One region of the Micromonospora sp. II genome, then DNA from elsewhere that is predicted to be linked to it. Evidence: riboswitches for the same ligand, from Rfam matches in the RefSeq annotation. Region 1 holds a riboswitch; the other holds the start of a gene.
What was found. Region 1 has a riboswitch for thiamine pyrophosphate ahead of thiE (thiamine phosphate synthase). Riboswitches for the same ligand answer to the same signal wherever they lie in the genome.

Region 1 (3,403 bases):
TGTCCGGTCGCGGCGAGCACACCCGGCTGCCCGGGCAGCGGCCCGATGATCGGCGCGTTGTCCGGCGTACCGGGGCGCAGCCCGGCGACTGCCTCCACCAGCTCGTACTCGACGAGTTCCGGCACCAGCTCCGTGGCGGCGCGCAGCAGTGTCAGCACGCCACCGGCGGTGACAGCGGTGTCCGCGCGCTCCTCGACCGTCGCCCCGACCACGACCTCGCCGCTGTCCCGGGGCACCAGGTAGACCGGCTCGCTGTCCGCGTACCCCCGGATCACGTGCCGGAAGCCCGGCGGACCGCCGCCCGGCGCGCGCAGCCGCAGCACCTGGCCCTTCACCGGGCGGACCGGCAGGCCGGTCAGCGCCGCCGCGCCGCAGCCGGCCGCGACCACTGTGACCCGCGCGTCCACCTCGGACAGCGCGCCGACGCGCGCCGGGCGCAGCTCCACGCCGGCGCGTTCCGCGGCCGTGCGCAACGCGGCGACCAGCCGCCGCGGGTCGACCTGGTGATCACCGGGGGCCACCGCGCCGCCGCGCACGCGCGGCGCCAACGCCGGCTCGCGGTTGCGCAGCTCCGACGGGCGCAGCGGCGTGATCGGCAGTTCCAGGCCCTGCTGGTACGACCACAGCCGCCTCGCCTCGGCCAGGTCGTCGGCGGTGAGCCCGACGACGAGCGTGCCCTCGGTGCGGTAGCCGATGTCGACGCCGCTCGCCTCGGCCAGCTCGGTCGCGAAACCGGGCCAGCGGGCGGCGGACTCGACGAGCAGCGCGGTGAGTTCGTGCTCACCGAAGTACGCCTCGGCGACCGGCGACAGCATCCCGGCGGCCACCGACGACGCGCCCGACCCGGGCCGGTCGTCGTGCACCACCACGCGCAGTCCACGTTGCGCGCACCGCCACGCGATCGCCCACCCGACAGGCCCGCCCCCCACCACCGCCACGTCGTTAAGGAAGGGCCCCCTGTTAACGCCTCCGGTAGAGGAAGGGCCCCCTGTTAACACGTCAGGGCCCGCAGCAGCTCGGCGGTGGCGTGCGCGGGATCGGCTGCCCCGCTGAGCGCGCCGACCACCGCCACCCCGTACGCCCCGGCGGCCCGCAGCGCCGGCACGCTTGAGGCGGTCACCCCGCCGATCGCGATCACCGGCACGGTCACCGCTTCGGCGACCGCGCGTATCCCCTCGGGGCCGATCGGTTCCGGCAGGCCGAACTTGGTGGTGGTGACGTGGCACGGGCCCACGCCCAGGTAGCTCGCGCCCGCGTCCACCGCGGCCCGGGCGGTCACCGGTTCGCGGGCGGTCGCGCCGAGCACCGCGTCCGGGCCGAGCACCCGGCGCGCGGCACGCACCGGCAGGTCGTCCGCGCCGACGTGGCCACCGGCGGCGTCCACCGCGAGCGCCACGTGCAGCCGGTCGTTGACCAGGCACTGTGCGCCGTACGGCCGGCAGGCGTCGACCACCAGCCGGGCCAGCTCGTACGCCTCCCGGTCGGTGGCGTCGTCCTCCACGCGCACCTGCACGACGAGGTCTGCGCCCGCCACGGGCAGTGCGGCACGCAGCACGGCGAGCGGGTCACGCCCCGGCCGGGTGTCGGTGATGAGATGCAGTCGTCCCAGGGACAGCACGGCAACGCTCCTCCCTGCGCCGGCATTACCCGGATCAGGTTCGACGGTCGGGGGCTCCCAGCCCCCCTCTCAGCCCGGTCCGCACCGGGCTCCCGTGGGTCACTTGCGGCCTACCGTACGACGCCTCCCGCCCGTACGGAAGCCCGGGTGAGGTTTTTCCCAGGAACCAGCCGTCCGCCGGATCGGGGCAGCGGGTGACCGTCCCGTCACGACACGCTGCCTGGGTGTCCGTTCCCGCCCGTGTTCCGCGCCGCCTGGCGATCCTGCCGTTCCGGGGCAGCCGTGCCGTCTCCGAAGGGCTACTCACCTGGACGATGCTGCGCGGGCAGACCTGGATCCGCCTGCGGCCGGACGTGTACGTGCACCGGGACGGGTACCGCGCCGACGACCACCGGATGTGGTGCGAGGCGGTGGCGTTGCGCCTGCCGCCGGGTGCCGTGCTGGCGGGGCGCAGCGCCGCGTGGTTGTTCGGCGCGGACGTGCTCCCCCGCGACGCGCCGGTGACAGTACTGTTGCCGACTGCTGCGCGGCTGCGACCGCACCCACGGTTGCGGTTGGTCCGGTCACCGCTGCCGGAGCGGGACCGCACCCTCGTCGGCGGGCTGCCGGTCACCACGCCCCTTCGCACGGCGTTCGACCTGGGCCGGCAGGGCTCACTCGCCGAGGCGTTGGTCGCCGTCGAGGCGCTGCTGCGTCGCCGGGCCGTGAAGCTGCCCGCCCTGCGGGCCTACGCCGCCGCCCGGCCGGGCTGGCCGGGCGCTCCGCTGTTGCGCGAGGTGCTGGCGCTGGCCGAGCCGTTGAGCGAGTCCCCGATGGAGACTCGCCTGCGGCTGCTCCTGCTCGACGCCGGCCTCGGCCCGCTCACCGCCCAGCACGAGGTACGCGCCGGTGGACGCTTCGTGGCCCGGGTGGACCTGGCCTGGCCGGCGCTCCGCATCGCGGTCGAGTACGACGGCGACCACCACCGCGAACGGGCTCACTTCCGCCGGGACGTGGCTCGCCTGAACGCGCTGCGCGCGGCCGGGTGGCTCGTGCTCCGCTTCACCGCCGACGACGTGCTACGCCGGCCCGACGCCACAGTGGCCCTGGTACGCCAGGCCTTGGCAGAACGTCGTGCCACCGAGGCGAACCACTGATCCGCGCCCGCCGCCACGAGCCTCACCCCGCTACGCCCCCGGCCCGCCACACGTCACCGCTGGCCCCCATTTCGCCACCTACCACCCACCGGGCCACCCACCACCCACCACCCACCGGGCCCCCGGTTACGCCACCTACCACCCACCGGGCCCCCGGCTCGCCGCCCGCCACCCGTTGGTCCCCGGCTCGCCACCCGTCGAGCCGCCCGAGACACCACGGGCGTCAGAGGCCCGCCCTCAAACACCCATCGCGTTCCACTCGTCGCCAGATCCAGCCCCGAGTGGAACGCCATGGGTGTCTCAAGGCCCTTATGACACCCATGGTGTTCCACTCGTCGTGAGCGCTGCCTGTGGGTGGCACGCCATGGGTGGCTGACGCGTGGGCGAGCCTTGATGGGGCGCAGGCCGCGCCGGCGCGCCCCCAACCGAGGGCGCACAGTCCACGTGCGGGCGGAGCCGAACGCGTGGGTGAGCTGAGCGCGCGGGCAGCCCGGTGTGCGCAGGCCCAAACGGGTGAGCACACGCCCCGACGCACACACCCGACACACGAGCACACGCCCCGACGCGCCAGCACACGCCCGGCGTGCAGGCCCGAGCGCGCCAGCACACGCCCGACGTGCAAACCCGAGCGCGCCAGCACACGCCCGAC
Region 2 (3,403 bases), on a different contig from region 1:
CCAGCACCACGTCGGCGAAGTCGGCGAGCTTGCGGCCGGACGGGTGCCGCGACGTCATCCGGGCCGAGTGCTGCGCCGACGTGATCGCCACCAGCCCGTGCCCGCGTTCCTTCACGATGGACGCGAACTCGACCATCGCCCCGTTCACGCCCGAGTTCGAGGCGAGCACGAACACGTCCTGCGGCCGGATCGGCGCCAGCTCGTAGAGGCGGTGCGCCACCGCCGGGTCGCGTTCCAGCTTCGGGCCGAGCACGTCGGCCGGGTCGCCGCCGACCAGCACCAGGTCACGCAACGCGATCCGGTTCGTGGGCACCAGCCCGCCGGCCCGACCGGCGATCTCCATGGCCAGCGCCTCGGAGTGCCCGGTGCCGAACGCGTGCACCACACCATCGGCGCGCAGCGCCGCCGCGATCAGGTCGGCCGCGTCGGCCACGTTGCGCCGCTGTTCGGCGGCGACCCGGCCGATCGTCTCGGTCACCACCGCCAGGTACGCCTCGGCGCTCACCGTCATGCCTCCTCCGTTCCTGCGCACCGGGCGAGGATCGCCTCGGCCAGCCGGCCGGGCGCCTCGTCCGGGATCCAGTGGCTGACGCCGGGCAGCGTCACGAATCGGTAGTCACCTGTGACGTGCGCGGCGCACGCCTGCGCGGCCGTCCGGCCGATCGCCACGTCCTTGTCGCTCCAGACGAACGTGGTGGGCACCCCGACCGGGGCGACCGCCTTCATGTCCGCCCCGGTCATCGCCCGGTACCAGTTCAGCGCCGCCGTCAACGCCCCCGGCTCGCGCATCGGCTCGGCGTACCGGGCCACCGCGCCGGCGTCGCCCACGCCGCTGAGCAGCTTGCGCAGCGTGGCACCGTTCCACGCCAGCAGCACCTTTTCCGCCGTACCGGGCTTACGGAACAACGCTATGTACGCGGACTTGACCTTCTGCCGCGGGTCGGTGGCGAGCGCGTGCCCCATCGCGGCCGGGTGCGGCACCGACACCGCGGTCAGCGTCCGCACCCGCTCCGGGTGCGCCGCCGCCAGACCCCACGCCACGATCGCGCCCCAGTCGTGGCCGACCACGTGGGCGCGGGTCACCCCGAGGGAGTCCAGCACCGCCGCCGCGTCGGCCACCAGCTCCGGAATCCGGTACGCCCCGACGTCCGCCGGCCGCGCGCCGGGCGAGTAGCCGCGCTGATCGAGCGCGTACGTGCGCAGCCCGGCGGCGTGCAGCGCGGGCGTCACCGCGTCCCACTCGCCGGAGTGCTGCGGGAAGCCGTGCAGCAGCAGGACCGGGTCACCGCCCTCGGGGCCACCGGCGCGTACCTCGAACGTCAGTCCCCGCGCATCCACCAGCATGATCGCCACCATACCGACACTCGCCCTGCTGGGCCGGGGCCCGTGGTCGGTGCTAGCGTCTGCGACGAGACAACTTCACATCCGACAGGGGAGCGCACAGCGCTGAGAGTGCGGGCCGGTGCCCGCAGACCCTCGAACCTGATCTGGGTAATGCCAGCGCAGGGAGTTCGGTCGACCTCCAGCCGCGTCGCCGTCCGGTGACCACCGGGCGCGGCGTGCGTCTTCTCCTGGTTCACCTCGACGAACTGGGAGCCAACCGTGAACCACAACGACAGCAACCGCTGGCGTACCGTCGACATCGTCGTCGCCTCGGTCATCGCCGTCACCTTCGGCGTCGTGTTCCAGCTCTGGAACATCCTCTGGAAGGGCAGCGACGGGCCGTTCGCCTTCTTCGCCCCGCTCCAGTCGGTCATGTACGGCGTCTGGCTCATCCCGGCCGTGCTGAGCGCGCTCATCGTCCGCAAGCCGGGAGCGGCGCTGCTCACCGAGACCGTCGCCTCGGCCGTCTCGGTGCTGCTCGGCTCCCCCTACGGTGCGATGGCGATCCTCCAGGGCGCGGTGCAGGGCCTGGGCGTCGAGGCGGTCTTCGCGGCCACCCGGTACCGCCTCCACCGGCCGCTCACGGCGGCGCTCGCCGGCGCGTGCGGCGGCCTCTTCGCCACGCTGTTCGACGCTCTCTACTGGTACCCCGGCACGAGCTGGACGACGTTCCGGCTGCCCTACATCGCGTTCGGCGTGCTCAGCTGTCTGCTGGTGGCCGGCCTGGGTGCGGTGGCCCTCACCCGCGCGCTGGCGAACACCGGCGTCCTGGACCGCTTCCCCGCCGGCCGCGACCGCGCCCTGGTCTGAGGCTCGCCCCGCCCCGGTGATCAAGGAGTTTGCGTCCGCCGGGCACGGTTTTCCGGACGCGAACTCCTTGATCACGCAGGCTGGGCCGGGAGAGGGGGTGGGCGGGCGGTGAGCGGGGTGGTGCTGCGGGGGTTCGGGTGGCGGCACGGGGGACGGAAACGCTGGGCTCTGCGCGGGGTGGATCTTCGGGTGGAGAGCGGCGAGCGGGTGCTGCTGCTCGGACCCTCCGGCGCCGGTAAGAGCACGCTGCTGGCGGCGCTGGCCGGGCTGCTGCCGGAGGACTCCGGCGAGCAGGAGGGCACCGTCGAGATCGACGGGCTGGACCCGCGCAAGGCCCGCGAGCGCGTCGGCATCCTGTTCCAGGATCCGCAGACCCAGCTCGTCATGGCCCGCTCCGGCGACGACGTGGCGTTCGGGCTGGAGAACCGTGGCGTACCCGCCGGGGAGATCTGGCCCCGCGTCGACGAGGCGCTGCGCCGGGTCGGCTTCCCGTACGACCGGGACCGGCCGACCGCCGCGCTCAGCGGCGGCGAGCAGCAGCGGCTCGCCCTGGCCGGCACGCTCGCGCTGCGCCCCGGACTGCTGCTGCTCGACGAGCCCACCGCCAACCTCGACCCGGCCGGCGCCGCGCTGATCCGCCGGGCCGTCGCGGACGCGCTCGACACGGACACCACGATGGTCCTGGTGGAGCACCGGGTCACCGAGGCGCTGCCGCTGGTCGACCGCGTGGTGGTGCTGGAACCGGGCGGCGGGGTGCGCGCCGACGGGCCGCCCGCTGCGGTCTTCGCCGCGCACGGCGACGCGCTGGCCGCCGCCGGGGTCTGGGTACCCGGCCACGTCACGCCACCCCGGCACGCCACCACGCCGCCCGGCGACGTGCTGCTCACCGCGGAGCGGCTCGGCCTGACGCCGCGGCTCGACCCCACCGATCTTCGGGTACGCGCCGGCGAGGCGCTCGCCGTCCTCGGCCCCAACGGGGCCGGCAAGTCCACGCTGGCGCTGCTCCTGGGCGGCCTGCTGAAACCCGGCACGGGCGGCGTCACCGCGTCGGCGGAACTGGCCGGGCGGGACGCGCGCACTTCCCCGTACCGCTGGCGGGCGCCCGCGCTGGTACGCCGGATCGGCTCGGTGTTCCAGGACCCGGAACACCAGTTCGTCACCGCCACCGTCCGCGACGAGCTGGCGCTCGGCCCGCGCCGCACCGGGCAGC

Region 2: linked by a shared signal. The riboswitch ahead of A8711_RS09325 (ECF transporter S component) and the one ahead of thiE (thiamine phosphate synthase) in region 1 are both predicted to bind thiamine pyrophosphate.

Annotation. Positions count from the first base shown of each region.
Region 1 is NZ_LYXF01000015.1:86,150-89,552, forward strand. It holds gene thiO (glycine oxidase ThiO) at 1-998, opposite strand, end outside; gene thiE (thiamine phosphate synthase) at 992-1,618, opposite strand; TPP riboswitch at 1,613-1,724, opposite strand; gene A8711_RS09170 (DUF559 domain-containing protein) at 1,843-2,754, shown strand.
Region 2 is NZ_LYXF01000016.1:12,706-16,108, forward strand. It holds gene A8711_RS09315 (sugar isomerase domain-containing protein) at 1-511, opposite strand, end outside; gene A8711_RS09320 (alpha/beta fold hydrolase) at 508-1,344, opposite strand; TPP riboswitch at 1,421-1,527, shown strand; gene A8711_RS09325 (ECF transporter S component) at 1,603-2,193, shown strand; gene A8711_RS09330 (ABC transporter ATP-binding protein) at 2,302-3,403, shown strand, end outside.